One region of the Amphritea sp. GJ51-11 genome, then DNA from elsewhere that is predicted to be linked to it. Evidence: predicted binding sites of a transcription regulator. Region 1 holds the regulator's gene; each other region holds the start of a gene.

What was found. The regulator sigma-54, encoded in region 1, starts transcription at its own class of promoters, with help from an activator protein. The targets are predictions, from matches to a motif close to TGGCACNNNNNTTGCTNT.
Region 2: glnT (type III glutamate--ammonia ligase) is a predicted target of sigma-54. The motif match lies at 5,258-5,275, and genes of this name have one in related genera.
Region 3: AC0L4K_RS20210 (amino acid ABC transporter substrate-binding protein) is a predicted target of sigma-54. The motif match lies at 5,822-5,839, and genes of this name have one in related genera.
Region 4: AC0L4K_RS14245 (phenol hydroxylase subunit) is a predicted target of sigma-54. The motif match lies at 2,003-2,020, and genes of this name have one in related genera.

Annotation. Positions count from the first base shown of each region.
Region 1 covers NZ_CM147881.1:613,331-621,071, forward strand. Annotated here, with positions in the region: gene mgtE (magnesium transporter) at 1-148, opposite strand, end outside; gene AC0L4K_RS02645 (HPr family phosphocarrier protein) at 276-545, opposite strand; gene rapZ (RNase adapter RapZ) at 562-1,419, opposite strand; gene ptsN (PTS IIA-like nitrogen regulatory protein PtsN) at 1,424-1,867, opposite strand; gene hpf (ribosome hibernation promoting factor) at 1,892-2,182, opposite strand; gene AC0L4K_RS02665 (RNA polymerase factor sigma-54) at 2,243-3,754, opposite strand; gene lptB (LPS export ABC transporter ATP-binding protein) at 3,776-4,501, opposite strand; gene lptA (lipopolysaccharide transport periplasmic protein LptA) at 4,501-5,049, opposite strand; gene lptC (LPS export ABC transporter periplasmic protein LptC) at 5,039-5,608, opposite strand; gene AC0L4K_RS02685 (KdsC family phosphatase) at 5,609-6,169, opposite strand; gene AC0L4K_RS02690 (KpsF/GutQ family sugar-phosphate isomerase) at 6,169-7,146, opposite strand; gene AC0L4K_RS02695 (calcium/sodium antiporter) at 7,200-7,741, opposite strand, start outside.
Region 2 covers NZ_CM147881.1:1,639,003-1,646,743, reverse strand. Annotated here, with positions in the region: gene purU (formyltetrahydrofolate deformylase) at 1-739, opposite strand, end outside; gene AC0L4K_RS07155 (FMN-binding glutamate synthase family protein) at 851-2,179, opposite strand; gene AC0L4K_RS07150 (GltB/FmdC/FwdC-like GXGXG domain-containing protein) at 2,202-2,888, opposite strand; gene AC0L4K_RS07145 (class II glutamine amidotransferase) at 2,885-3,802, opposite strand; gene glnT (type III glutamate--ammonia ligase) at 3,843-5,174, opposite strand; gene AC0L4K_RS07135 (helix-turn-helix domain-containing protein) at 5,446-6,042, shown strand; gene AC0L4K_RS07130 (IclR family transcriptional regulator) at 6,211-6,978, opposite strand; gene AC0L4K_RS07125 (CoA-acylating methylmalonate-semialdehyde dehydrogenase) at 7,102-7,741, opposite strand, start outside.
Region 3 covers NZ_CM147881.1:4,468,485-4,476,225, reverse strand. Annotated here, with positions in the region: gene AC0L4K_RS20235 (WD40 repeat domain-containing protein) at 1-763, shown strand, start outside; gene AC0L4K_RS20230 (EF-hand domain-containing protein) at 1,179-1,403, shown strand; gene AC0L4K_RS20225 (amino acid ABC transporter ATP-binding protein) at 1,511-2,239, opposite strand; gene AC0L4K_RS20220 (amino acid ABC transporter permease) at 2,288-3,388, opposite strand; gene AC0L4K_RS20215 (amino acid ABC transporter permease) at 3,400-4,626, opposite strand; gene AC0L4K_RS20210 (amino acid ABC transporter substrate-binding protein) at 4,729-5,742, opposite strand; gene AC0L4K_RS20205 (FKBP-type peptidyl-prolyl cis-trans isomerase) at 6,072-6,797, opposite strand; gene AC0L4K_RS20200 (TIGR02444 family protein) at 6,859-7,386, opposite strand; gene AC0L4K_RS20195 (ATP-binding cassette domain-containing protein) at 7,407-7,741, shown strand, end outside.
Region 4 covers NZ_CM147881.1:3,180,475-3,188,215, reverse strand. Annotated here, with positions in the region: gene AC0L4K_RS14250 (sigma 54-interacting transcriptional regulator) at 18-1,724, opposite strand; gene AC0L4K_RS14245 (phenol hydroxylase subunit) at 2,057-2,356, shown strand; gene AC0L4K_RS14240 (aromatic/alkene monooxygenase hydroxylase subunit beta) at 2,415-3,401, shown strand; gene AC0L4K_RS14235 (MmoB/DmpM family protein) at 3,432-3,701, shown strand; gene AC0L4K_RS14230 (aromatic/alkene/methane monooxygenase hydroxylase/oxygenase subunit alpha) at 3,714-5,216, shown strand; gene AC0L4K_RS14225 (phenol hydroxylase subunit P4) at 5,283-5,645, shown strand; gene AC0L4K_RS14220 (NADH:ubiquinone reductase (Na(+)-transporting) subunit F) at 5,707-6,768, shown strand; gene AC0L4K_RS14215 (LysR family transcriptional regulator) at 6,837-7,718, opposite strand.

The DNA of each region.
Region 1 (7,741 bases):
GTTCTTTAGGCGGTGACTTCTCGATTAGATGGGCGACTTCGGAGGGGCGTAGTGTTTTATTTAGGGTGTAACGTATCTGTCTGAAAGCACCTTCTTCAAGGGCTGTGTTCAGCTTATCCAGTTCACTTTCGTTTACATTGGCGTTCATGGCCGGACCCCGGTCAGACAGATAGAGACAGATTGCCTTGCAGTCAGTCAGTGATCACCGATAACTGCAGCATTAATCGTTGTGGGCATTATAGCGTATTGTTTTTAAACGAATAGAGGGAGGGCGGTTATTCTTCTTCATCAAACCGGTTGTTGATCAGTGCAACAATGGCATCCATCGCCTGTTGTTCGTCTTCACCGCTGGTAGAGATATTCAGCTCAGTGCCTTTACTGGCGGCTAACATCATGACCGACATAATGCTTTTGCCATCCACCTGTCGGCCATCTTTGGTGAGCTGGATATCGGCTGAGAAGGAGGTGGTTACATTGATCAGCTTTGCCGCCGCCCGGGCGTGCAGGCCCAGTTTGTTGATAATGGTGATCTTGGTTTCCAGCATTGATTAATACCTTTAATCAGTTCAGTTCGCGGTGGCGTATCTGGACATTATCCATAGTTGTTCGGAAATGACCAGCGAGACATTCGCTGATAAAAACAGAGCGGTGTTGACCTCCCGTACAGCCTATGCCAACACTGATATAACTGCGATTATTTTTTTCAAACAGTGGCAGCCACTTTTCTAGAAAAGCGGTGATGTCAGCGAGCATTTCTTGCACTTCAAGCTGTTGCTCGAGGAATTCTATGACCGGTTTGTCTTGGCCGCTATAACCTCGCAGGTGAGGCAGCCAGTATGGGTTAGGCAAACAGCGCACATCGAAGGTGAAGTCTACATCCAGCGGGATACCGTGCTTATAACCGAACGATTCGAATTGTAATGACAGTTCTTGCTCTTGTCGTTGGGCAATACGCAGTTTAATACTGTCTCTGAGTTCATAGAGTGACAGGTGGGTTGTATCAATACGGATATTGGCTAAATCGGATACCGGTTCGAGTAACTTTTTTTCATAGCTGATCGCCTGCTGTAAACCTTGGGAATCATTGGACAGGGGGTGCTTACGCCGAGTCGTACTGTAGCGTTTTAGCAGGGTTGTCTCTGAACTATCGAGGTAGAGTATTTCGCAGTCTAGTGCGTCTATTTCCCTCAGTTGTGTATAAATATCGGGAAACTGTTTCAGGTTGCTGTGTTGGTTACGGGCATCGATACTGACGGCAAGCTGATTAGGATGGTCTGGGTCGGATAAAATCTGATTGACCAAGTCAGGTAGCAGCGGGGCGGGAAGGTTGTCGATGCAGTAGAAGTTAACATCTTCCAGTGCTTGCAGGGCGGTTGATTTACCTGACCCTGAGCGGCCGCTGATGATAACTAGTTTCATCTGGCTAGACCTGCCTAGCTCCGGTGGCGACAGTGAAGAGTTCTTCAGCTGAGCCCGCGTTTCTAAGTTGCTGACGGAAGGATGCCTGACTGAATAGCTCGGCAAGATTACCCAGCGTTTGTAGATGTTGATCACAGGCTTCGGAGGGCACCACCAGAACGAAGAGTAAGTCGACCGGGCTGCCATCAATGGCATCGAAGTCGATCGGTTCTTTTAACTGAATAAGTAGCGCAGTGGCTTTCTCACACTCATCCAGACGACAATGGGGAATGGCCACGCCTTCACCGATGCCTGTACTGCCGAGTCTTTCACGGCCAAGTAGGCCAGCAAAGATCGTTTCAGTTTCAAGCTCAGGGTGCAGATCGGAAATCTGTTGGCTGGCAATTTCGAGGATACGTTTTTTACTACCCCCTCTAGAGCACAGAGTACTCCAGAGGGCGCTAATAATTCTGAAATTAGCATCGTATAATAGTTACTTGTGAGTTTTCATCTTTTCTTTGTGTTTAATGATCTGACGGTCAAGCTTGTCGATCAACCCATCGATGGCGGCGTACATATCTTCTTGTTCGTCGGAAGCAAACAGCTGACCACCGGCTACGTGAATTTCACCATCAGCTTTTTGGCGCGTCTTCTCAACGCTTAGAGTTACCTGTGCATTGGTGATGTTATCGAAATGCCGCTCCAGCTTCTCAAATTTATTCTGAACATACTCATTCAGGGAATCAGTCAATTCTACGTGGTGACCGGTAATATTGATCTGCATGGTAATCTCCTAGTGTTATTGTACCGGGTTGCCGCCCGGTTCCCATGATAAAAAAAGTCATTAAACTAAACGTTTTCGTTCATTAGAAGGTGGAATGCTAAGCGATTCTCTATATTTTGCAATGGTTCTTCGCGCAACATTGATACCTTGTTCCTCAAGCAGTTGGGCAATCTTGTTATCGCTTAAGGGTTTTGTTGGACTTTCAGCGACCACCAATTTCTTGATGAGCGCCCGAATAGCGGTCGATGAGCAGGTGCCACCGTTCACTGTAGTGACATGGCTGGAGAAAAAATACTTCAGCTCAAATATACCCCTTGGGGTATGCATATATTTCTGGGTGGTCACCCGAGAGATGGTCGATTCGTGCATTTCGACCGCCTCAGCGATATCGTGCAGCACCATCGGACGCATCGCCTCATCGCCATGCTCTAGAAAACCTTCTTGGCGGTGTACAATTTCACGGGTGACCTTCATTAAGGTATCGTTCCGGCTTAATAAGCTTTTGATAAACCAGCGAGCTTCTTGTAGATGGTTTTTCAGATAGGTGTTGTCAGGGCTGGTATCAGCGCGTCGGATCAAATCTGCATAGCCATCATTAATGCGTAGTTTAGGCGCAACTTCCGGATTCAGGCTTACCTGCCAGACACCTTTTTCTTTGTAAACCAGCACATCGGGAATAACATATTCCGATTGCGAGCTAGTGATCATTGAGCCGGGTTTAGGGTTCAGGGTGCGGATCAGGTTGATCGCCTGTAGTAACTGTGGCTCTCGCATCCGGGCTTTGCGCATCAGCTGTTTGTAGTCATGATTACCCAGTAAGTGGATATATTGAGTGACTAGTTTTAGCGCTTCGTTGCGATATTCGGTGTCATTGGGTAGTTGCTGTAGCTGAATGGCTAGGCACTCGCTTAGATCGCGTGCGGCTACGCCGGGTGGATCAAACTGTTGGATGCGTCGCAGTACCGCTTCGATTTCATCCAGTTCAATGCCGTTAAGTTGCTCATCATCCTGCTGATGGAAATATTCCAGGATTGAATCGAGTTCAACGTTGAGATAACCGTCAACATTAATGCCGTCAATAATATTGGTGGCGATCAGTTCGTCGATGGGACTCATCGGCGTGAGGTTTAATTGCCAGTTCAGGTGATCTTGCAGGGTTTCATCCGCAGTGTCATTCGACTCCATCTCCATATCGGAGAAATCATGGGATGATGAAGATGAACTAGAGACCGTCTGATAAGTGTCTTCCCAATTACTATCGGTCGATAGTTCATTGGGAATATCTTCATTCCAGTCGCTATCGGTGGCTTGAATCTCTTCAGACTCGGTGGTTTTGGCCGATGCTGAGACGGATTCATGATTGCTGACTTCTGCATCAGAGCTCGCTTGCTCGGCGGCATTATCTGAAGCGCTATCCTCTTCCGTTACTTCTAGCATCGGGTTCGATTCTAGTGCTTCCTGAATCTCCTGTTGCAGATCAAGCGTCGATAATTGCAGCAAGCGAATCGCCTGCTGTAATTGTGGGGTCATGGTCAGATGCTGACCCATTTTTAGTTGTAACGCTTGTTTCATAGAGAGTCGCTTATATACCTGTTACAGCTTGAATTGCTCACCGAGATAGGCTTCCCTGACCTGCTGGTTGGCAAGAATATCCTCTGGCGATCCTTCTGCAAGAATATAACCTTCACTGACGATGTAAGCTTGTTCGCAAATATCCAGTGTTTCGCGAACATTGTGATCGGTGATTAAGACGCCAATCCCCTTACTTTGTAAGTGCTTTACGGTTTGTTTTATATCACTGACTGAAATTGGGTCAACACCGGCAAAGGGCTCATCTAACAAGATAAAAGTGGGCTCAGTTGCCAGTGCGCGGGCAATTTCAACCCGTCGCCGTTCTCCACCGGAGAGGCTCATTCCCAAACTTTTCGTTAGATGGGAGATATGAAACTCTTCCAGTAGTTCGTCTAATTTTTGTTTACGCTCAGTCCGGCTCAACTCTTTACGGGTTTCCAGAATAGCCATCAGGTTATCATGGACGCTGAGTTTTCGGAAAATGGAGGCTTCTTGTGGCAGGTAACCAATACCTTTTCGCGCTCGGCCGTGCATCGGCTCTTTGGTTAAGTCCAATTGATCAATTTTGATCCGGCCTTTGTCGGCTTCCACTAGCCCAACAATCATGTAAAAACAGGTTGTCTTACCCGCCCCGTTAGGCCCCAATAAACCAACGATCTGGCCGCTATCGACGCTCATCGAGACATCTTTTACAACTGCGCGGCCTTTATAGCTCTTTGCTAGGTTGAGTGCTTCTAGTCGACTCATTAGTTGTTGAGTTCCCCAGTAGCTGTAGTTTCAGATTCATCCAACGGTGTTGCTTTAGGCTGAATGACAATCTGTACACGTTCGCCGTTAGCGCTCTCATCCCTGAATGCATTTACTGTGCTTTTCTTCATATTGTAAACAATTCGGTTACCGCTAAATACATCAGCCCCTTGCGAGACTTTTGCCTGGCCGGAGATGGTTAGCTCTTTTGTACGAATATTGTAATCGAGAACCTCACCGTATGCATGGGTTACCTCTTGGTCGGCGGCAGAGCGTTGTTGGAACTCGGCGGGGCGTCCTTTGGCAATAATCATGCTGATGGTGTTGTTGGTTTGTCTTAGTTCTATGCTATCACCGCTGACTTTCATGCTGCCCTGTGTCAACAATACATCGCCTTTGTAGAGAGTGATGCCGGTTTGATCATTACGCGTCGCGCTGTCTGCTGTGATGTGAATTGCTTTGTTGGCATCACCGGGTAGAGCCATTGCCACCGGTTGCCAGCTGAGCAGGACCACGCATAAGGCTTTGCTTATACGGTTAATTAACATGATATACCCCGGTAACGTCTGACAGGAGGTTAAGAATGCCACTGTCGGTGTCGATTGTCATGCCCACGCTGGTGGTTGTGCCCGAAGGGCTTGTGATAGTCACCAGCTTATCGGTCTTGGCAATATTGTCTTGTGGCTGAATAATTAATGTTTCGGTACGTAGGCTGTTTGCCACTGCCATATTAGGGTTGTCTTGAAATAATACCTCGCCTTCGAGAATAACGCTGTCATCGTTGTCGCTGATGAGTCCTCTGAGGCTGCTGATCTTACGCGTGGGCTGCTGAGTGTTGTATATTTGCATCTCAGGATTGGTCACTAATATCTGTTGTGAAGCCGGCTGATGTTCCAGCTGAGTTGAACTTAATTGCTGCTTTAGCTGACCGCTCGGCGCAAAGTCTCTGATCCGTCCATTGACGATATAATAATCGGATTGCTGATAGGCTGGATTCGGGGCCTTTTTCAGACTAACGGAGTGACGTTCAGTATCCATCCCCAAATAGATAACCGCAGGAATCAGAATAGCAGCGGCTGCAATTAGCCGGGCGCGTCCGGTCAGCATTTATAAATACTCGTTGAACAGGGCTTCCAGTTTGCCCTGGCCTGCCAGAATTGTTTCGCAAAACTCACGGCCCGCACCGTTGCCTGCAGTACGCTGGGTACACCAGTCGGCATGCGCGGCAACCAATGGATGACCACCATTGACGGTGGCGCCAAAGCTGACGGCGCGAATGGCAGCGAGATCGGGTAGGTCGTCACCGATATAAGCCGTTTGTTGTGCGCTAAAGCCGGTATCCTGCCAGAGTTCTTGCAAGGCGGTGAGTTTATCTTCCCGTCCCTGATAGAGGTAATCGATTCCCAAGGCTTCGGCTCGGCGTTCAACTTGAGGTGAACAGCGACCGGTAATGATGGCGGTTTTGATGTCACCTTGGGCGAGCAGTTTTATACCGAGCCCATCTAAGGTATTGAAATTCTTAACTTCGCTGCCATCGGCTAGGAAGTTGAGCTTGCCATCGGTGAGTACACCATCGACATCAAATACCACCAATTTGACCGTTTGTAACTTGCCAATCAATGCTTCATTAAGGTCGTTGGTGAGCTTTTTAACTACAGATGCTGGCATCAGATGACTCCCGCTTTGAGCATGTCGTGCATATTTAAGGCGCCGACTGGGCGACGGGCATCATCAAGTACGATCAAGGCGTTAATCTGTTTGTCCTGCATAATTTGCAGGGCTTCAGCCGCGAGTATATCGCTGGTCACGGTAGTGCATTCGGTGGTCATTACCTCGGTAATCGGAGTGCTTTTCATATCCACGTCATGATCAAGCGTACGACGTAGGTCACCATCGGTAAATACGCCTTGTAGAACGCCTGTATCGTCGACGACGGTGGTCATGCCCAGGTGTTTGTGGGTGACTTCCATCAGCGCTTCTTTGAGCATAGTAGAATGAGTGACTTTCGGGATGTCATCGCCACTGTGCATAATGTCGGATACTTTTAACAGCAGGCGTCGTCCTAAACTACCACCGGGGTGAGAGAAGGCAAAGTCTTCAGCACTGAAGCCTCTGGCTTCTAACAAGGCGATGGCCAGAGCATCACCGATGACCAGTGATGCGGTGGTGCTGGATGTCGGTGCCAGCCCCAGAGGACAGGCTTCTTGGCGGATGGCGACATTCAGGTTGGCATCGGCGCTGCGCGAGAGAGTTGATTCAGGGTTGCCAGTAATGCTGATCAGCGGTGCTTTCATCCGTTTGATGAGTGGCAATATCGATAGGACCTCGCTGGTTTCTCCCGAGTTCGATAGGGCGATAACCACATCCGCACGGGTAATCATACCTAGGTCGCCATGGCTGGCTTCACCGGGGTGTACAAAGAATGACGGTGTTCCTGTGGAGGCCAATGTCGCAGCAATTTTGTTGCCGATATGGCCGCTTTTACCCATGCCCGTGACGATGACCCGCCCTTGGCATGTCAGTGCTAGTCGGCAAGCTTTACTAAAATCATCATTAAGATGCTCTAGCAGATCATTAACGGCATCCCGCTCTAGCTCAATGGTACGCTTGGCGGAGGCTAAAAAATCCAGTTCTGTATTTATCATTGTTTATTCACAACTCTGTTTGCAGTCGTGAAGGCTGCAGTCCGATAGATGGGTTAAGCGCTCATATTGTATAGTAGTGCAAGATAACCTGCATAGGCTGCCAGTAGTATTCCGCCTTCGAAACGCGAGATTCGGGGTGGGCGCTGATAGATGGCTAATGCGACAAGTAGGAGTGTTAGGCCCAACATTGACCCATAGTCTCGCCAGAGCACCGCTGAATCCAGCTCAATTGGCGCGAGTAAACCGGGTACCGCCATTACCGCCGCTATATTAAATATATTAGAGCCAACAATATTTCCCAGTGCAATATCGGTATGGCCTTTTAGGGCGCTGGCTACCGAGGCTGCGAGTTCGGGTAGGCTGGTACCGATGGCGACAATGGTGAGGCCGATGATCAGGTCGCTTACACCTAAGGTGGTGGCTATTTCGGTGGCACCCCATACCAGTAGGCGAGAACTACCTGCCAGCAGTAATAGTCCTGTAATGAGCCAAAAGATGGCCCAGAGGGTGGAGAGTTCTGGTAACTCCTCCTCTTCATCATTAATTTCGTCATCGCTGGCGTTGCGCTGGAAACGGGTAAATAAGTACAGGCAGG
Region 2 (7,741 bases), 1.0 Mb from region 1:
GATCAACCGGCTGTACAGACTGCTCGATGATAGGACCTTCATCCAGATCGGAGGTGACATAGTGGGCTGTCGCACCGATCAGCTTAACGCCACGGGCATGAGCCTGATGGTAAGGTTTTGCCCCTTTGAAGCCGGGCAAAAATGAGTGGTGAATATTGATCGCACGACCACTCAGTTGCTTACACAGCCCATCGCTGAGAATCTGCATGTAACGCGCCAACACGATCAATTCAGAACCGGTTTCATCGACAATATCCATGAGTGCGGCTTCTTGCTCTAGCTTGTTCTCTTTGGTCACCGGCAGGTAAACAAAGCGGATACCTTCACGTTCAGCCATCGGCCGCAAATCTTTGTGATTAGACACAATGGCAGTGATCTCCATGTTGATCTCCCCCTTGTGCAGGCGATACAACAGATCATCAAGACAGTGATCAAACTTACTGACCATAATCAGAGTTTTCATCGGCGCTTTAACCGACACCATCTCCCAAGTCATGCCGAAGCTCTCGGCCACTTCGGGAAACTCCTGCTGCAAATCACTGATCAAATAGCCGCCACTCTCAACATGAAAACGGGCCCGCATAAAAAAGTTGCCACTGCCTTCATCATCAAACTGTGCCAGTTCACTGATATAACAGCCACGTTCCGCCAGAAAGGTGGTGACTTTAGCAACAATGCCACTTCCGGCGACACAGCTGGCTTTTAATACAATCTCATTATCTGCTTCGTGTTTACTCATGATGGCGACTCCATAGTCTCCGTTTACTTTATTCAGGTTACTGGCTGCCGATCACGGGATACGCTCGCACCCCGTGAGGCCTCCACTCGTATTTAGTGAGTTATTTCGACCTTAGAACCCCTTACCAGGAATCCAGCTAGTACCGGCTAACGGCACATTGGCCATCGCCGCAGATTCAACGGTCAGCGCCACCAAATCTTCAGGCTCTAGGTTGCGCAGGTCGTTCTTGCCACAGGCACGGGCCAGCGTCTGAGCTTCCAGCGTTAATACGTTGAGGTAGTTCGCCAAACGACGACCGGCATCGACAGGGTCTAAGCGCTTCATCAACTCAGGATCTTGCGTCGAGATACCGGCAGGGTCTTTACCCTCGTGATAATCATCATAAAAACCGGCAGCCGAGCCGATCTTATTAAACTCTTCTTCATACATCGGGTGGTTACAACCCAGCGCAACCAGAGCAGCCGTACCAATGGCTACCGCATCAGCACCAAGAGCCATACACTTAGCGACATCCGCACCGTTACGGATACCACCGGAAACAATCAACTGAACCTTGCGGTGCATACCCATCTCTTGCAGAGCACGGACCGCTTGTGGAATGGCCGCCAGCGTTGGAATACCGACATGCTCGATAAACACTTCTTGAGTTGCTGCCGTTCCCCCTTGCATACCATCGACCACGATCACATCAGCGCCCGCTTTAACCGCTAACTTCACGTCATAGTAAGTACGGGTAGCGCCCACTTTGATGTAAATCGGCACCTGCCAATCGGTAATTTCACGCAGCTCCTGAATTTTAATTGCCAAGTCATCAGGCCCGGTCCAGTCGGGGTGACGACAAGCCGAACGCTGATCCACGCCCATCGGTAAGGTACGCATCTTAGCCACTCGATCGGTAATCTTCTGACCTAACAACATACCGCCGCCGCCAGGTTTAGCGCCCTGACCGAGTACCACTTCAATGGCATCGGCTTTACGCAGATCATCTGGGTTCATACCGTAACGGGATGGCAAATACTGATAGACCAACTTGGTAGATTGGCCACGTTCTTCCGGTGTCATACCACCATCACCAGTGGTGGTCGAAGTCCCCATCAAGGATGCACCACGACCCAACGCTTCTTTAGCATTCGCCGACAGCGCACCAAAACTCATACCGGCAATCGTGACTGGAATATCCAGCACGATCGGTTTTTTGGCATAACGTGTTCCCAGCGTTACCGAGGTATTACATTTTTCACGGTAACCCTCCAATGGGTAACGGGACATACTCGCGCCTAGGAACAACAGATCATCAAAATGGGGCAGCTTGCGCTTAGCACCAAAACCACGGATGTCATAGATACCGGTTTCAGCAGCACGGCGGATTTCGGTCATCGTATTACGGTCAAACGTTGCAGACTCGCGCAGACCTGGTTTTACTTTAATATCTTCACTCATCGTTTTATCCTCGAAATCGGCCTTAGTAAGCAGAGGTGTTATCTACTTTAAAGTTGTACAACTGGCGGGCTGTGCCATAACGTTTAAATGCAGTCGGGTCTTCATCAACACCGGCGCGATTCAGCAGCTCCGTTAGCTCTTCGATATGTTCGTCACGCATCTCTTTGGCGATACAGTCAGCCCCTAGAGATTTCACTTCGCCTTTTATATAGATATGGGTTTCATACAGAGAATCACCTAAGGCATCACCCGCATCACCGCAGACTACCAATGAACCCGCCTGCCCCATGAAGCAACTCATGTGACCAACGCTACCCTTAACCACAATATCCACGCCTTTCATCGAGATACCACAACGCGCGCCCGCATCCCCCTCGATTACCAGCAAACCACCATGAGCGGTCGCACCGGCGGCTTGAGAGGCATTGCCTTTAACCCGCACAGAGCCTGACATCATGTTTTCCGCCACACCCTGACCGGCATTACCGTGAATAGTGATGTGGGCTTTTTTATTCATACCGGCACAGAAATAACCGGTAGGACCTTTAATATCGACGGAGATATTCTGATCGAGGCCGCAAGCGATGTTGTGCTGACCTTTCGGCTCTAACACTTCCCATTCCCGCTCGGTGCATTCAATAGTCTGATCATGCAGCGCCTGATTCAGGTCGCGAACAGTGCATTCAGTTAAATTAATTGTTTTCATCATTTCACTCCTGTTTCGCTGCTGCGTTCCCAGACATAGATAGTCGCTGGCTCGGGTTCCCAAATCTTGGCGTTTTCAATACCCGGTAAGGTGGTTAATGCTTGGTATTCAGAGGCCATCGCCACATAATCATCGGTTTCTGCCATTACCGCCGGTTTGCAGGCAATAGGATCACGCATCACAGCAAAACCGTCCCGAGTCCCCACGGTAAAGGTGAAAAAGCCATCCAGATCTTTCAAAGAATTGGTCAGAGCTTCGTTTAGCGTGTCGCCCTGCTGTAGACGCCAGGTGAGATAGCCAGCTGCGACTTCAGAATCGTTTTCGGTCTCGAACACAATGCCTTCACGTTGCAGTTCTTGACGCAAACGGTTGTGGTTTGACAGTGAACCGTTGTGTACCAAGCAAAGGTCCATACCGGTTGAGAACGGATGGCTACCTTCCATGGTGACGGCAGACTCGGTCGCCATGCGGGTATGACCGATGATGTGGCTGCCCTTCATCCCTTTCAGGTTGAAGGTTTTAGCGATATTTTCTGGCAGGCCAACCTCTTTCAGGATTTCAATTGATTGACCAGCACTCAAAATCAGAACATCCGGTGCATTTTCAGTAATAAAGGCTTCGGCGATACCGTCACTAGTATTAATTTTAAAGATGGCGACCTTGCTATTATTAAACCACTCAACACCGACATTCAGTTCCGTTTTCAGCTTGCCGGCCAAACCAGCCCAGTCATAATCTTCATTCGCATGACGCAACGTTAACTTGATGCTGCCTTCAGGCACTTCATCACCGTAGATTGCAAAACCGGCACTGTCAGGGCCACGATCTGTCATCGCAATCAACATAGGTTCGAACAACTCACCTAGTTGACTTTCCAAAGCCTTGTTCTTCAAATAAAGGCCAACAATTCCACACATAGTTATGTCCTCTTAAATCGACAATGTAAGCTTTCTAGGCTTAGAAGAATTCCGCGTAACGTTTGATTTCCCAGTCAGAAACATGCCGGCTGTAATCAATCCATTCTTCGCGTTTTGTTTTAATAAATTCAGCAACAACCTCGTTGCCTATCCGCTCCGCCAGCACCGTATCCGCCTCAAGTTCGTTGATCGCTTCATTCAGGCTCTGGGGTAAAATTTCGATACCTTTATCCAGACGTTCCTGTTCAGTCATGGTGTACAGGTTGATGTTCTCAGGAGTGCCGGGATCAAGTTCGCGTTCAATACCATCTAAGCCTGCGGCGATAATGGCGGCATGTACCAAGTAAGGATTACAACCAGAATCCGGCAGACGGAACTCAAGGCGACCATAAGGCACACGAATCATCGCTGTACGGTTGTTATCACCGTAAGCGATATAAGCAGGCGCCCAAGTCGCACCGGATGCAGAACCACCCACGACTAGACGTTTATAGGAGTTCACAGTCGGCGCAGCAAAGGCACACAATGCTTTAGCGTGATGCAGCAGGCCGGCGGTGAAGTGATACGCCATTTTAGATAAGCCCATGCCATTCACATCGCTATCATCACCGAACAGGTTACGTCCCTCTTCATCGGTAATCGACAGGTGGAAATGCATACCGTTGCCGGTGCGGTCGGATGCAGGCTTTGGCATAAAGGAGCAGACCATGCCCATATCATTGGCAATTTCACCGGCGGCCATACGGACAAAGGTGAAGCGATCGGCAGACTGCAATGCATCACCGTAGGTGTAATTGATCTCAAACTGACCGTTAGCATCTTCGTGATCGATCTGATAAACATCGAAATCGACGGCTTGTAGCGACTCAACCAGTGTTTCTAAAAATGCCCGTGAACGGGACAGGCCTTTATAGTCATAGCAAGGCTTATCCAATACATCGGTTTCATCAACGGTGACCAAACCACCGTTACTATCGCGTTCAAACAGATAAAACTCAGGCTCAAGCCCGGTATTCAAGGTCCAGCCTTTATCATCGAGTAGTTTTAACTGACGCTTCAGCACCACCCGGCTATCGTAAGGATGAGGTTCACCATTCACATAACCTTCACAGACAAGACGAGCATAGCCAGGCTGCCAAGGCACCGTCGACAGGGTGCTAAGATCACCGCGTGCCATAAAGTCAGGACCGTGTGGCTCCATACCCATACCGCTCACCGCGAAGCCCGCAAATCCAGCGCCCTTCTCAACCACATCCATCAAACAGTTTGCCGGCACCGATTTTGTCTTTGCCACCCCGTGGATATCAACAAACTGAGCCAACACATATTTAATGTCGTTATCCGCAATAAACTTCTCTGAATCCTGTGGCATGGTAGCCCTCCGTTTGATGCTGAGTTCTGCTCCGAGAGAGCAGATCCATATTTTCTTAACAGTAATTATTTATGATTATTAAGAAAGCAACGCCTGTGCCAGAAAAGTTCTTTTTAGGAATATTATTTTCCTCATAGGATAACTTATTGATTTTAAAGAAACTAGTAAAAAAAATTTCTTTGTGGGAATATATAAGCCATCAACATTCGCTACAGGCCGCATGGACAGGCGCACAACGCTGGTTCACGACGCCCCAAATAAGGGCAGATAAATGACAGAAAACAAAGGACAGAAGTTCGAGCTCGATCACTACATCGGCATGAAGGTCAAAAAAGCTCGCCTTGATGAGGGACTTAAAATTACCGATGTGGCACGGATATCCGGTATCAGCCAAGGCATGGTCAGTAAGATTGAAAACGCCCAGGTGTCCACCAGCCTAGAAACTCTCAGCCGTCTCTGCTCCACCTTAGGGTTACCCATTTCCAAGCTGTTTAACGATTTCGATCGCCCAGAAGGCGGTGCACAGTTCACCAAAGCGAATACCGGCTTGGAAGTGGTACGAAGAGGTACTGAGAAGGGTCACACCTATCAGTTGCTAACCTATCAACGTGGCGGTAAAAAATCCTTTGAGCCATTTCTAGTGACCATGGATGATCTATCCGAGGTGTTCCCCACCTTTTCACACCCCGGTGAAGAGTTTCTTCATTTACTCAGTGGCAAGATCGTCTATCGCCACGGTAATCATCTGTATGAGATGGAGCCCGGCGATAGCCTTACCTTTGATGCGGAGATTCCCCACGGCCCGGAAACCCTGTTAGAAGTGCCAATTAAGCTGCTATCTATTATTCACTATGAAGATAAGTCGTAGCACCGCTAAGGGTTAAACGCGATAGGTGCCTAAAACGACAACCGCCATCGATCAATCATCGATGGCGTTTTTTGAGGGGGTGTATATAGCGCTGATGGGTACCGCTATGAAGATCGCTTAATCAAATAAATACTGACAGGCCAAATAACGCCGTTGCTTTCTGATCGCTCAATTGTCGCCGATCAAATCACCTAACTCGTTTGCCGCATCACGCAGCAATGTTTCATATTGCAGTAACTCATCAAGGCTCTTTCGAAGTATTGGAGCGTGGGTAAACAAACAGGCAAACAAACGCCCCTTCTTGTCCTTAATCGGTACCGCCAAGGCCACCATGCCGTCGACAAACTCTTCGTTATCGATGCCACGCTCGAATTTAGCGGTTTCGGCCAACTCGGCTTCCAGTTGCAAAGGGTCGATCTGAGTATTACGAGCACGCTTTTCTAACGGTAGTTTTTTCAGAATACGCTGACGCTTATCTGCCGCTAAAGAGCTGAGATAAAGCTTACCACTGGCGGTGCACCAAATAGGGGTACGGCTACCGATCGGCAAGTTTATCTGTAACGGCCAGTTAGTTTGAATCCGGTCGTAGTAGATCATATCAATGCCATCGGGAATCGAAATACCGCAGGTTTCGCCTATTTGATCAGCTAAATCTTTAAGGATCGCTTTGCGCGGTGCTTTAAAACGGCTGGAATATAGAATACCTAACGCCATACTATGTAAACGGTCGGCGGGCAATAACTGTCCTCGCATATTGGTTTGTAAGAAACCACCCGCTTCTAATTGCTGTAGGAAACGATGCACACTCGGCTTAGGAATATCGAGTTGAAAAGCTAAATCCGCTGGACTCAATGGCCTCTCGGCGCAAGATACCGCTTCAATAATATCCAGAACACGAGCAATGGATGATCCTTTCTCCCGGCGCTGAGTCGTCATCGTTAATCCTCTTTTGTAAATGAAGTTACATTATAAGGGAATAAAACGGGCTGCGCCTCTACCGACAGTAGCGACGCAACCAAAAAGCCAACGCAATGGCAACGCTGGCAGTGCAAACTCAGATCATGTTGGCATAGAAAACAGCACGCCCTCACGAACACCAGCAGAAGGCCAACGCTGGGTTATGGTTTTACGCTTGGTATAGAAACGCACCGCATCTGGGCCGTAAGCATGCAGATCACCAAACAGGGAACGCTTCCAACCACCAAAGCTGTGATAAGCCACGGGAACCGGTAGAGGTACATTGATACCCACCATACCGACCTGAATGTTATCCGAGAAATAACGCGCCGCTTCACCATCTCGGGTAAAGATACAGGTGCCGTTACCATATTCATGGTCGTTAATCAGCTGCATCGCCTCATCCATGCTATTAACGCGCACCACTTGTAACACCGGCCCGAAAATCTCTTCCTTGTAACTTTGCATCTGCGGTGTCACACCATCAATCAATGTAGCGCCAACAAAGAAGCCCTGCTCATAGCCGGCCACCTGTGGATCGCGCCCATCGACAACAATTGATGCACCATCCTGTTCAGCGCTATCGATATAACCGGTGACTTTTTGCTGATGTTGACGGGTAATAACCGGTCCGAAATCGTTATCACTGTTACTGAAGGCGCCCACTTTCAACGACTGCATCGCCTCACGCATCCGGCTGATCAAAGCATCTGCAGCGGCATCACCCACGGCAACTGCCACC
Region 3 (7,741 bases), 820 kb from region 1:
GAACCATCGCGCAGGGGAATACAGCCTCATCGCCGCCAGTGCATTCTCACCTGACGAACGTTATGCCGCCACCGCAGAACAACAGGACCTTGTGCTATGGAATCTAAGCACAGGCAAGCCTGAAGGATTCTGGAGCTCACCGGCCGAAATTCTTGCGATGGACCTGTCCCCTAATGGCGATTTCGCACTACTTGGGCTGGCAGATCATACCGCTGTCTATTTTGATATTAAGCAGGGCGGCGTTATCCAAACGTTCCGTCACGATGCCCGTGTTAAGTCTGTCGACCTGAGTGACGATGCTTTAATCGCCCTAACTGGTGATGACGCCTACAATGCCCAGCTCTGGGATATGCAAACCAATAAAGTTATCCACAGTCTGAAATTCGGCAATATTGTCGATACTGTCGCGCTCTCTCCCAACAAACAGTTGGCCTTCAGCTCAGGCACCTTAGACAGAGCCGTTATCTGGAGCACTCAGGATGGTAGTGTTCAACACACCCTCTCGGACAACCAAGATCTGTTTGGCAAGCGACTCAGTTTCCTCTCCGCCCGCTTTTCACCGGATAACAGCCAACTACTCACCGGCACCGCCTCCGGCTCAGTGCAACTATGGAGCACCAGCAGTGGTGAAATGTTACGCAGCTGGACGGTTCACAAACGTGATCCATACGGCCCCACCAGCACCGGTATATACTCCGTCGGCTTTGGCAACGGCGCCTATTATGCGATCGGCTCTAACGGCATTATCAACGAGCTGAAATAACCTTCGCGGGTCAGACCAAACCACTCTATAAATAACATCTCGCTGAATCGACCTTTGCTCGTATAAGCAATAGCATTGCTGGGTATTCAGCGAATGTATTCGCCTGCCATGCAATACCCCCCATAAACAGCTGATTCGCGCGCTCCAGCAAACAAGCGAGCTGCGACTAATTTATACGGTCTCCGACCGAAGACAACAAAAATACTTTAAAATCAATTAGTTATAAAAAACACGAGTTCTGTCGACTGATTCTAGAGACAGTTAGCCTCTACATTAAATAGAAAACAAAACATAAGCGATTGATTTATAAGATAAAATAAACATTGGCACAATGCCTGCTCTATAGAGACTATTCCGATCGACTTTGCGGCCGACGGATCGATTACCCTTAATGAAATAATCTAGGAGCTTTAATATGAACATCAAAACCTTGTGTGCCATCGCCCTGACTGCCGTTTCAGCAACCGCTTTTGCCGTAGAGATGCCTGAGTTTAAAGCAGTCGACAGCAACGCTGACGGCGTTATCAGCCAAGAAGAAGCTAAAGGCGTTGAAGGACTGGAAGCCGTTTTCATGGCCGCTGATGTTAATAAAGATGGTCAGCTGGACGAACTTGAATACACAGAAGCGTCTATCAAGTAATTCTCATTCTGGGAACTCACCACACCGGTGGTTCCCAATACGCTTTACGAGCCAATAAAAAACCGCCAATCGGCGGTTTTTTTGGATGCATTGTCTAGCGACGCAAATTAATGCTGCAAGATCTGGCTGAGGAACAACTGCGTCCGTTCATGCTGGGGATTATTAAAGAACTCATGAGGCTCGTTCTCTTCAACAATCTGCCCGCCATCCATAAAGATAACGCGATCGGCCACGGTCTTAGCAAAACCCATTTCGTGGGTCACACAAAGCATTGTCATACCTTCGGTGGCCAGCTCAATCATAACGTCGAGCACTTCCTTGATCATCTCGGGATCAAGGGCAGAGGTTGGCTCATCAAATAGCATCACATCAGGGTTCATGCAAAGTGAACGAGCAATAGCAACACGCTGCTGCTGGCCACCGGACAACTGCCCTGGGTACTTGAGAGCTTGATCAGGAATTTTCACCCGTTCAAGTAACTCCATCGCCTGAGCTTCAGCCTCTTTACGCGGCATTTTTTTCACCCAGATAGGCGCTAGTACACAGTTTTCTAACACCGTCAGGTGAGGGAACAGATTAAAGTGCTGAAACACCATCCCCACTTCCTTACGGATCGCTTCGATATTTTTAATATCTTCATTCAAGGGAATATCATTAACAATAATATCGCCCTTTTGATGCTCTTCCAGATGGTTAATACAGCGAATCATCGTTGATTTACCGGACCCAGATGGGCCACAGATAACAATCTTTTCGCCCTGTTTAACTTCCAGATTAATATTTTTCAACACATGAAACTCGCCGTACCACTTGTTTAGGTCGCGTAGTTCCACCATCAATTTATCAGTCGCTTGTGAATGGCTCATATCAAAATCTCTCTGTAATCAGGCACGGTTGCCATGGCCGGTATTTAATGCTTTTTCCAGATGCTGCGAATAACGCGACATACTGAAACAGAACACCCAGAACAACAGGGCAACAAATAAATAACTCTCGGTGGAATAACCAATCCATTTAGGATCCTGGTTTGCCGCCTGACCAATCGCCAACACATCAAACAAACCGATAATCAGTACTAAGCTGGTATCCTTAAACAGAGCAATAAACGTATTAACGATACCCGGTATCATCAATTTCAATGCCTGCGGCATAATGATCAGAATCATCTTCTGCCAGTAGCCTAAGCCTAACGCATCCGCCGCCTCATACTGCCCTTTAGGAATCGCCTGCAGGCCACCCCTGATGACTTCCGCCATATAGGCAGACTGGAACAGGGTAATACCGATCAACGCCCTCAGCAGCTTGTCAAAGCTCATCCCTTCAGGGAAGAACAATGGCAACATCACCGATGCCATAAACAGCACGGTAATCAATGGAACGCCACGCCAAATTTCGATAAAGATGACACATACCGATTTCACGATTGGCATATCCGACTGCCGTCCTAGCGCTAGCAAGATACCCAGCGGTAGTGACGCCACAATACCCACCACGGCTAATACCAGCGTCAGGCTCAGGCCGCCCCAAAGATGCGTTTCGACCGTTTCTAAGCCAAATACATTACCGTACAACAGGAAGTAAGCAATCACCGGATAAACAACTAATAGCAACGTGGCCACCAGCCCTTTTTTCGGTGTTTGCGGCATGACTAACCAGATAATGGAGCCAATCAGCAAAATAAAGGCTGCCTGTACCCGCCAATGCTCCTCTTCTGGATAGAAACCGTACAAGAACTGGTCAAGTCGATTACTAATAAACACCCAGCAGGCACCGCCGCTGGTACAGGCATCACGACTATCGCCGACCCAATCGGCATCGATAAACACCCATTGCAGTACCGGTACCAAGAAGCTAATCAGGAAATAGCCGACCACCAAGGTCGCTATTGAGTTGATAGGCCCATTAAACAGACGCTTACGCATCCAGCCGATCAGCCCGACCATATTCGCTGGCGGGGGTAGCGTGGGTTGTATTTCATATTTCATAGTGTCCCCTCCTAACGTTCGGTCAACTGAATTCTGGCGTTATACCAGTTCATAAAGAATGAGGTCAGCAAGCTCAGGGTCAGATAAACCGCCATGGTCATCGCAATCACCTCAATCGCCTGCCCCGTTTGATTCAATGTGGTGCCCGCAAACACGTTAACCAGGTCGGGATAACCAATCGCGGTAGCCAAAGAGGAGTTTTTAGTTAGATTCAAATACTGACTGGTCAACGGTGGTATAACCACTCGCAACGCCTGTGGAATAACGATTAACCGCAGGGTTTTCGCTTTAGACATACCCAACGCTGTCGCCGCTTCAGTCTGCCCGTGAGACACCGCCAGAATACCTGCTCGCACAGTTTCAGCAATGAACGCCGCAGTATAAATACTCAGTGCAAACCAAAGCGCTATCAACTCAGGAATAACAGTGATGCCGCCTTTGAAGTTAAAGCCTTTCAGTTCTGGATGGTCGAGCCCTAACGGCATGCCACTCAACAGGAACAACACCAGCGGTACACCAACGATTAAGCCTAGGCAGGTCCACAGCACAGGAAACTGTTGTCCGGTTAACTCTTGACGCTTCTTCGACCAACGGGAGATAAACCAGCTACCCACGATGGCAGCTAAGAAACCAATCATCACCAAACCAAAGCCATCTTCGGCAATCGGTGCGGGCACGATCAGACCACGGTTATTAAGGAAAGAGCCAAAGAACTCCATACTCTGACGAGGATGAGGCAGAGTTCGTAGCACCGCGTAATACCAGAAGAATATTTGTAGCAGCAACGGTATGTTACGGAAAGTTTCGATATAGATAGCAGATGCTTTAGAGATCAACCAGTTATCGGATAGTCTTGCCACACCTAATAGAAAACCAAGAATCGTCGCAGCAATAATACCCATCGCGGCAATCAAAATGGTATTCAACAAACCGACCAGAAAGGTCATGCCATAACTGGATGCTTCGGTGTAATCGACGAGGCTCATGGCAATACCAAAGCCAGCCTCACGTGTAAGAAAATCAAAGCCAGTGGTGATACCGCGCTGTTCAAGGTTGGTCAGGGTATTATCAATGATGGAATAGAAAACAAATCCCAGTGCCGATAACAATATCACCTGGAATAGTAACGACCGTTTTTTGGGGTCGTTCCAGAATTTTGGTTTGTCCAGCGGAGGAGCTTTTGGCTTGGCTGAACCGCCTTCAGGGTTGTGACCCGAATTCGAAATGTCTGAGGACATTGTTAACTCCAGAAATCAGTACAGATCTTTCTGTCCCAGGCAATACGCCTAAGGACAGAAACAAAAACGGCCAACCCTTAGGCCAGCCGTTGATCAGTATGTTTAACGCATTGGTGGAGCGTACTGCAGTCCCCCTTGGTTCCACAACGCGTTTAAGCCGCGATCCAGACCCAGTGGAGAATCTTTACCTACGTTACGCTCGTAAGCTTCACCGTAGTTACCAACCTGCTTAACGATCTGGTATGCCCAGTCATCCGCGAGGTCTAGACCTTTACCTTTAGGTCCGTCGATACCAATCAAACGCTTCACGTTTGGATCAGTGCTTTCAGCCTTCATCTTATCAATATTAGCCGAGGTCAAACCAAGCTCTTCAGCGTTCAGCATCGCATTGTGAGTCCACTTAACGATGTTAAACCACGTGTCATCACCCTGGCGTACAACCGGGCCAAGTGGCTCTTTAGAGATAACCTCTGGCAGCGCACCAACGCTTGACGGATCTTGCATACGGGTACGCAGGCCTGCCGCTTGTGACAAGTCAGTGGTGAATGAATCACAACGGCCACTATCAAATGCCTGAGCCGCCTGATCATTAGTATCGAATACGACTGGCGTATAAGAGATACCCTGTGCACGGAAGTAATCCGCCATATTCAGCTCGGTTGTTGTACCGGACTGAACACAGACCGTTGCACCATCAAGATCTTTAACACTCGACAGTCCAAGCTCTTTCTTCACAAGAAAGCCCTGACCATCGTAGTAGTTAACGCCCGCAAAGTTGATACCCAGTTGCGTATCACGCGTTTGAGTCCAGGTAGTCACACGAGACAAAACATCAATCTCACCAGACACCAGCGCGGTAAAGCGCTCTTTTGCGTTTAATGGAATAAATTTCACTTTGGTTGCATCGCCCAACACTGCAGCAGCGACGGCGCGACATAAATCAACGTCTAGGCCTTTCCAATTACCTTTATCATCTGGCACTGAGAAGCCTGGTACACCACTCGTTACGCCACACTGAACAGCACCGCGCTCTTTTACAGTTTCTAAAGTACCGGCCATAGCCGTACCTGTCATAGTAACCATCAGGACGGCAGCAGAGATCAGGGTTTTCTTCATTGGGTGCTTCCTCTTTTTTGTAACAAATAAGTGAATAATAAAAGTAGCAACGCATTAGCAACAGTGCCATACGCTTTACATAGCAAAGAGTGTTCCACTTTTTTATTCTTGTGATCCAATTGTTTAACGATAAGTGTAGCCACAATTTCTAATCTGTACAGAAACCGTTACTCCTCGTTAAGTCGCCCCTTAATAATGTTGAAATAAAACTACAAAATAACTGTCAAAAACGCTCGCAGTTAATAACAAATTCAATCAGCGGGGTATTTTACGCACCAAAAAAACCACCCAGGTGGGTGGTTTGAAGATTTTTGACCAACTTTAGGGCTTTATTCTGCTGGGTTAATTTCTAGCAGCTCAACCTCAAATACCAATGTTTCATTGGGGCCAATTGCATCACCCATACCACCGGGACCATAAGCCAGCTCAGCAGGAAGAACTAAGCGGGCTTTACCGCCAGTTTTCATCAACTGCAGACCTTCTGTCCAACCAGGAATAACGCCATTCAGAGGAAACGAAACCGGCTCGCCACGGCTATATGAACTATCAAAATCAGTACCGCTGATTAACGATCCACGATAATGAACTTTGACCGTATCTTCTGCTTTAGGACTCTCACCTTCACCGGCAGTCAGCTCTTCATATTGAAGTCCAGATTCGGTTGTTACAACACCCTCTTTTTTACCGTTTTCAGCGAGGTACTCTTGACCTTTTTTCAGGTTATCCTCGGAAATTTTAGCAAACTCAGCTTGCTGTTCAGCCATTTTAGCCTGTTGGAAGGCCATCATTGTCGCTTCAACTTCTTCTGGTTTCAACAGTGGCTCATCACCGGAATAGACAGTTTCAACAGCCCGACGCAAGGCATCAACATCCAGTTCTTCGACATCTGCTTTAAGGCGCTCACCCAGCATCAGACCTAAGCTATAACCCAACTTCTGCTGATCTGTTTCCAGCGTGTAAGGCTTTTCTGTCTGTGCTACGGCCTTCTCTTCATCAGGGCCACAACCTACCAATACGATACTTGCTACGGCCACGGCCACCAGCGTCTTCTTCATTGTCATTCCTTAAATTCAGGGGTCAGTTATGTGCTGTTAGTAAGCCATTAAACTGAAAAGTTCAGCTAATTACTACCGCACTTGTGGCTTTATCGCCTAAATGTGCTAAAAGAGCCTGCAAATCCTCGTCGTTATCAGACTCAGCCGCGGCACTTTTAGTAACGCTAGTTGCCGCAACACATAGATTACAATAACTCAATTTTTTCCAAGCATCTTCGCCAGAAGCCAGATCCGCTTCGGGGCACCGCTCTCTGAGTTCATAGAGCAGTCCAATTTCTACCTTTTCTGCCGCTAATTCTGCTTGTTTCAGTGCCTCATAACAGCAATACTCCTCCCCGGACTGTTTTGTCTCACGTAACGTAAAACGCAGCTGCCGCAGAGGCTCAAGCATCGTTTTACGCCACTGACAAACCTTTTGATCGGAAAGATCGGCAGGTAAATACCGACCCTCGTGAGCCAACCATAACCCAAAAAGTAGATAATTAACGCTCAGTTGATAGCGGTTTTGTAGCGTCAAACAAAGCGCCGCCACATCAGGCACAGAATAGATCTGCACTGCATAGTTCCAAAACACATTATTATCTGACATCTGTGATAAAATCCGCCGCCATGATTCAGTTAAACCAGCTTAGCTTACAACGTGGACCCTTGCGCCTGCTAGACAGAGCGCAATTAACGATCCACGCCAACCAGAAAGTGGGCATTGTCGGCGCCAATGGCGTCGGTAAATCCTCACTATTTAAACTTATTCTTGGCCAGCTACAACCCGACGAAGGGGATCTACAGCTACCGGGGAATCTCACCATCGCCCATATGGCGCAGGAAGTTGCCGATAGCGAACATCGCGCGATCGACTATGTGCTCGATGGTGATCATCGCTTGCGGGCGGTACAGCAAGGGCTGGCCGACGCAGAGGAATCCGGCAACCACCACCGTATAGGCGA
Region 4 (7,741 bases), 2.1 Mb from region 1:
AAAGCAGCTTTTTTAACTTAGCTATCTTGTCGTTTGCGCAGTCGATATGCCAGCGCTGGACGGGTTAAGCCTAGCTTACGGGCTGCCTTTGACACATTGCCGTTGGCCTGAGCCATTGCTTCGTCTATTAGTTGTTGCTCTAATTCTTCTAGACTGAAGTTGTCGACGAGCAGTTGCTCAGCCGTTTGTGGGTCAGGCTGCTGATCCGATTGTGGCGAGTCTTCTTTATGTAATGAAACCCGGCCATTAATGATGTTGAGTGGGTGGGAGGGCTCAGATAACGAGGGGAATAAGCTTTCAAAACCAATGACATGATTACTTTCCGCCAGAATGACACCCCGTTCAATCATATTTTCTAGCTCGCGGATATTACCCGGCCATTTATATTGGGTGAGCCCCTGAAGGGCTTTGTCTGAAACGCCGGTAATTTTTTTGTTATACAGAGCGCAGTATTTTTTAAGAAAGTGCTCGATCAGTAGGGGGATGTCCTCCGTTCGATCGCGCAGTGGCGGAATATGTATTGGGTAGACATTGAGGCGATAGAAGAGGTCGGCTCGAAAGCGCCCTTCCTGTACCGCTAACTCTAGATCTTCATTAGCGGCAGCCACCACTCTGACATCAATGCGGCGGGTGTGGGTATCTCCCACTCGCTCAAATTCTGACTCTTGTAATACCCGTAATAGGGAGGCCTGCGCTCGAGGCGATAGTTCGATTACTTCATCGAGAAAAATGGTGCCTCGATGAGCCCGTTCAAACTTTCCCTCTCTGGATTGGCTTGCACCGGTATAGGCGCCTTTTTCAACGCCAAATAATTCAGCTTCGATTAGATCGGGTGGAATACAGGCGCAATTGACCGCAATAAAGGGTTGGCTGGCTCGATCACTTGAGCCGTGTAGGCTACGAGCGACAATCTCTTTTCCCACCCCTGTTTCTCCTTGAAGTAACACACTCACTTTGCTTTTTGAAGCCTTCTTGATTAGGTGGCAGACATTCTTAAATGCTGCAGAGTGTCCTACGCTGTTAAACAGTATATCTTCTTCGCTTTCTGAGCTGCGAACCTGATTTTTCAGGGTGCTTACCTCATCCTGCAGCGCTAGCAACTGCTCGATAATGGGATCGGGTAATAGGTATTTTTGCACCTCATCAGCATCGTCCCACTCCTCTGCGGGTCGGCCCTCAATATGGCAGTGATGGGCACCGGTGGCTGCACATTGGGTTTCTTTGATAACAATTTGGCGGCCCATATAGAAACTTGAAAAGCCACTGGCATAGCCGATGAGTGTCCAACAAACAGGAACATCAGAGTTGCCGAAATTGGAAAGGTGGGTTTCCACCTCATAAGAGTTGAACCAGTCAAACTCTGCATGGAAATGGCCGCTATCGGAGTCGAAATCTAGCGAATTAGGTTTTACTTTTACCATGCCTTTAATGGCATGAAGCTGCGGGCCAACCATAAAGGCCTCTTCAGCGCTCATATCCGGGCGGACTTTTTTGGCCAGCTCCGCATCTCGCCAGCCGGTATGGTAACCAAAACGCATTAGGAACCCTTTAGCGCGCTCAACCCCCATTGTTTGGATTAATTCATTACGCAGTAGGCCCATGACGGATGAGTGAATAAGCAGCATACGTTGCTCATCGAGCCAGATCTTACCCTCTTCAGTTTCAAAGCGAATCTGTTTGAGCAGGTCTTGCGGGTTTGGAAGTACAAGGCTTTGTTCGGTCATATTTTTTGCACATGGTCATTATAGTTATTTTTAGATAGCCGGTGGCCACTCTTTTATTGTGGCGCTATTTCTAAAAAAACAACACCCTAAATTTTCGGTGTGCGTTGTTCTTCGCTAGCGGCGGAGAAAAATTTAACTTTTTCATTAACTTTTAACCATTTGGTTGGTTTGAACAAGTGGGAAATGGGCGCGTCAACAATCTACTGTATTTGATGGGAATAGATAAATAATTCAATTATTTCAAGGGATTGCGGTTTTTTTTGTTGTTTTTTTCTGTCTGGCATAGCGCTTGCTCTATCTGTTTTGAGTAATTTAAGTTTCAAGGAGCACAGATGGTGACAACACAACGAGACGATCAGGGGGGCAACGATTGTTTAGATAGCCACACTGGGGAAAAGCTAATCCGCTATGTTCGGGTGCGAAGCCCGGAGCATGCACGCTTTGTGGAGTTTGATTTTGCTATCGGTGATCCCGCGTTATTTGTTGAGTTGATTATGCCTCAAAAGGTATTTGATCAGTTCTGTCAGACCAATAACGTGGTCTTTATGACCCAAGCGCAGCAGGACGCTGTCGATATTGAGATGAAGAAGTGGCGCTACGGTGAAGCGACATTGATGGCTCGTAACCGCTGATACTTATGCGGATGTTTTGAAAATAACAATAATGATCCAAAGAATGGGATAAAAACCAATGACCATTGAGATTAAAACTGCAATGCTGGAGCCCGTGCGCCATACCTTTGCGCATATCGAACGTCGTTTTGGCGACAAACCAGCAACCCGCTATCAAGAAGCCACCTATGACGTGGCGTCCGAACGTAACTTTCACTATAAGCCATTGTGGCAGCCCGAATATGAGTTGAATGATGTCACACGTACCGCGATTGTGATGCAGGATTGGTATGCCTTTAAAGACCCTCGCCAATTTTATTACGGCTCTTATGTTCAAGCCCGCGCCAAACAGCAAGAAGTGGCGGAGAGTAATTACAGTTTCTTTGAAAAACGTGATCTGGCTCGTCTTATCCCTGAAGCGATTCAGCAGAAGGTTATCCGCTTGTTAGTGCCTCTTCGTCATGTCGAGCAGGCGGCGAATTTGAACAATATGTATGGCAACTCCTTCGCCAGTGGAACCGCTATCTCTCAAGCGCTGCTATTTAACGGTATGGATCGTCTGGGGAATGCACAGTACCTGTCTCGTATCGGTCTAATTCTGGATGGTAACTCTGGTGATGCGCTGGTGGAGGCTAAAGGCTTCTGGATGAGTGATGCCGTGTGGCAGGGCATGCGCGCTTATTGTGAGGCGAATATCTGCGTCAAAGATTGGTTTGAGTCGTTTGTCGCCCAAGATGTGGTCCTCGATGGCTTGATCTATGAGCTTGTCTATCTGCAGTTTGATCAATGGCTAGCGGATAACGGCGGACAGGATTTCAGCATGTTGACCGAATTTATTCAAAATTGGAATAAAGAGACGAACCGCTGGGTGGATGCGGTGGTGAAGATTGCCGCCGCGGAATCGACCGCTAATCAGCAGCACTTAGAACTCTGGATTACCGCTTGGAAAGAGAAAGCGCTTAAGGCATTGCAACCGTTGGCACAAGAGATGATCGATGATCAGGCGCTCAATGTGGCAGAAGGCGCGCTGCTTAAACGCTTAAATAAAGCGGGTTTGTTCCAATAAACCGCCTATAAAAATAACAAGGTTAATACCATGTCAAAAGTATATATCGTGCTGCAGGACAATGATGAGTCCCGCTATATTGTCGAAGCCATAGAAGAAAGTAATCCCGATGCCACCATTATCCATCAACCAGCCATGATTCGTATTGAGCGGGAGGCGCGGTTGGTGATTGAACGTGAAGTGGTAGAAGAAAAAATGGGTCGGGATTGGGATGTGCAAGAGCTACACCTCAATCTAATCACTTTAGGCGGCAACGTCGATGAAGATGATGATCAGTTCGCGCTCGAGTGGAAACAGTAAGGGGGAAACATTATGGCTGCTAAAAAACTAACTATAAAAGATAAGTATCGCTTACTAACCCGTGACCTTGATTGGGAGTTTTCCTACGAAGACCGACAAGAGGCGTTTCCCTATGAGGCGTTTGAAGGAATAAAAATTACTGATTGGGATAAGTGGGAAGATCCGTTCCGCTTAACAATGGATGCGTACTGGAAATATCAGGCTGAGAAAGAAAAGAAACTCTATGCCATTCTGGACGCCTTCTCACAGAATAATGGTCACCTCAATGTCACAGATGCCCGTTATGTCAACGCAATTAAACTGTTCCTGACCGGTATTTCGCCGCAGGAATATCAGGCATCCGAGGGTTTTGCCCACGTGGGACGTCAATTAAGTGGTGTGGGTGCCAGAGTTGCTTGTCAGATGCAGGCACTGGATGAGTTACGTCATGTGCAGACCCAGATTCATGCGATGAGCCACTACAATAAATATTTTGATGGTTTCCAAGAATTCAGCCATATGCAGGATCGGGTATGGTATCTGTCGGTACCTCGATCGTTCTTTCATGATGCGCGTTCGGGTGGGCCGTTTGAGTTTATGTTGGCGATCGGCTTTTCCTTTGAATATGTGTTAACCAATTTACTATTTGTGCCCTTTATGTCGGGTGCTGCCCATAACGGTGATATGGCGACGGTAACGTTTGGCTTTTCGGCTCAATCGGATGAGGCTCGGCATATGACGCTGGGGTTGGAAGTGATTAAATTCCTGCTGGAACAGCATGAAGATAATCTGCCGATTGTGCAAAAGTGGCTGGATAAGTGGTTTTGGCGTGGCACTCGTTTGTTAAGCCTAGTGGCGATGATGATGGACTATATGTTGCCTAATAAGGTGATGTCGTGGAAGGAAGCCTGGGAGGTGTATTTTGAAGACGCCGGTGGCGCGCTGTTTAAGGATCTGGCCCGCTATGGCATTCGGATGCCGAAATATGCCGATGTGATTGAAAAAGAGAAACATCATGTTTCGCATCAGACGTGGTGGACATTCTATAGCTACGGCCATGCCGCTGGTTTCCATACTTGGATTCCATCGGATGAGGAACTCGATTGGTTGTCAGAGCAGTACCCCGACACCTTTGATAAATACTACCGCCCGCTGTGGGAGATGGCGAAAGAGAAGGAAGCTAAGGGCGAACGTTTTTATACCTCAGGATTACCACAGCTTTGTCAGGTGTGTCAGATCCCTATGTTATTTACCGATATGGAGAATCCAAACCAAAACTCGATGCGTGAGACGGTCTACGAGGGAGAACGCTATCATTTCTGCTCTGATGGTTGTTGTGACATCTTTAACGATGAGCCGGAAAAATATGTGCAGGCATGGTTACCCGTACATCAGATTTTTCAAGGCAACTGTGGCGGCCCAGATGTTGGCGATATTCTGAAGGATTATTACAAGATGAATGTCGGCCACGACAATATGGATATAAAAGGTTCGCCGGATGAGGTGCGTTGGAATAAATGGAAAGGCGTCGCGTAAGCCTCCAATAATAACAATAACAACGGATATGGCACGGCCATATCCGTAGCAGAAGAGGATATAACAATGCCAATTTTTTCATTGAATCCTGGTTATACAGGTGAAACACGAGACCGGGTTGAGAACTTTCATGGCAATCAGCTGGTTTATTTGTCGTGGGATGAACATCGGATGTTTTGTTCGGCCAAAACGTGTTTGCTGTCGCCGACTATGACATTTGGTGAACTGATCGAGAGCACTCTGCCCGAGGCGTTTGGACAGCATCCCGAATTCAGTCAGATCAACTGGAACAGCGTTGAGTGGTTGCTCGATGGCGAGTCGTTTAAACCGCAGTTAGAGGTCAGTCTTGAGGCGCAGGGCGTGGGGCATAAATCGTTGATACGTTTTAAGACCCCTGAACTGTTGGGTTATAAAAACGCCGGTGTTTAAATGCCGCCAGATTAAGGTAGGGCCGACGTTATTTGTCGTGGTCCTATAGCAAGGTGAAATTATGAGTTATGAAATAACCGTTGAACCAACCGGTGATGTCATTGAAGTTGAAGAGGGGCAGACGATTCTGGATGCCGCCTTGCGGCAAGGTGTCTGGTTGCCTTTTGCTTGTGGTCATGGCACCTGTGCAACCTGCAAGGTGCAGGTGTTGGAAGGGGAAAGCGATCTTGGTAATGCTTCGCCGTTTGCGCTGATGGATATGGAACGGGAAGAGGGTAAAGTCCTCGTTTGTTGCTGTATGCCTGAATCCGATATGGTGATTGAGGCGGATATTGACGTGGATGATGACTTCGCTGGTCATCCAGTGTTGGATTTTGTCGCGACGGTGATCGATATTAGGGATCTATCTCCGACGATTAAAGGGATCTTTTTTGAACTAGATAAACCGATGGCGTTTCAGGCGGGCCAGTATATTAATGTGAATATTCCTGGAGTGGAGGGGAGTCGAGCATTTTCGATTGCTAATAAACCCTCTGATGCCACTTGCTTAGAGTTGCATGTGCGGCGGGTGCCGGATGGTGTAGGCACGGCGTATCTCCATGAGCAATTGACGGTGGGGGATACGTTGGATGTGAGTGGACCCTATGGCCAGTTTTTTGTGCGTAAATCCGATCAACAAGGGGTGATCTTTATTGCCGGTGGTTCAGGGCTTTCTAGTCCGCAATCAATGATTCTTGATCTGTTAGAAGAGGGGGACCGTCGTCCGATTACGTTGTTGCAGGGCGCGCGCAATGTAGGGGAACTCTATAACCGTCACTTGTTTGAACAATTGGCAAAAGAGTTTGCCAATTTTACCTATGTGCCAGCCTTAAATGCTCCGCAAGCGGAGGATAACTGGCAGGGCTTTACCGGCTATGTCCATGAAGCGGCACAGGCCCACTTTAATGGCCGCTTTGATGGTAATAAAGCGTATCTGTGCGGCCCGCCACCGATGATCGATGCGGCTATTACCACCTTAATGCAGGGACGCTTATTCGAGCGGGATATCCATATGGAGCGGTTTGTAACTGCTGCAGATGGCGCAGAAGAGCAAAATCGATCCGCATTGTTTAAGCGCATCTAGTGGCTCTAAAAGGCAGATTGTCGGCATTGTTCCAGTGGTCTGAAATGAGAGAGCCGTCTTGTGTGGCTTTAATGAAGGTAGCTGATCAAGCCATCGGCAAAGGCCTTCACCTTGGCTGAAAGGTGTTGGCGGTGCGGATAGATAATATTTACCGGTATCTGTTTGTGGCAGAGGTCTGCCAATACCGGGACGAGTTCCCCGGTTTGTAGCATCCCATTGACGGCAAAGTCCGGGCAGTAAGCGATCACCGTGCCGCTGCGGGCCATATTCGCGGCGGCGAGGGCGCTGTTAACGCGGACCACAAATGTTGGACGGACTTCAATTAACCCGTCGTCCGTTTGAAAGCGCCAACTGGCACCTGCTCGATGGTTGCTATCAAAGACGCACGGCAGCTTGTTCAGCTGTGTTAGCTGATGCGGCGTGCCGTAGCGTTTTAAATAGTCAGGACTGGCACAGAGCATCATCTGTAAAGATCCGGCGGAGCGGGCGATAAGGTTGGAGTCGTCCATCTGACCAATACGAATGCCTAGGTCAAAGCCTTCAGCGATCAGGTCCGTAAAGCGATCATTCAGCACTAACTCAATGGTTAATTCCGGATTGTCTGTGAGTATCTGCGCGATATAGGGCATCAACACAAGTTCGCCGAAGGTGGTGGGGGCGGCAATTCGTAGGCGTCCGACTAATGTGCGATTTTGATGCTGCAGCTCGGCTTCTAGCGTGGCGATATCATCTATTATTTTCTTCGCCTGTTCATAGTAGCTCTGGCCTTCGGGGGTCAGCTTCATGCTGCGGGTCGAACGGGTAATCAGGCGAACTTTAAGCCACTCTTCTAATTGCGATACGTGAGTACTCAGCAGCGCTTTGGTTTTACCTAGTTGTCGTGCAGCGGCGGTAAAGCTGCCTTGTTCAGCCACCGCAATATAGGAGGTCATCAGGTTGAGCTTATCCATAACTGTTAAATATATCCGAACAA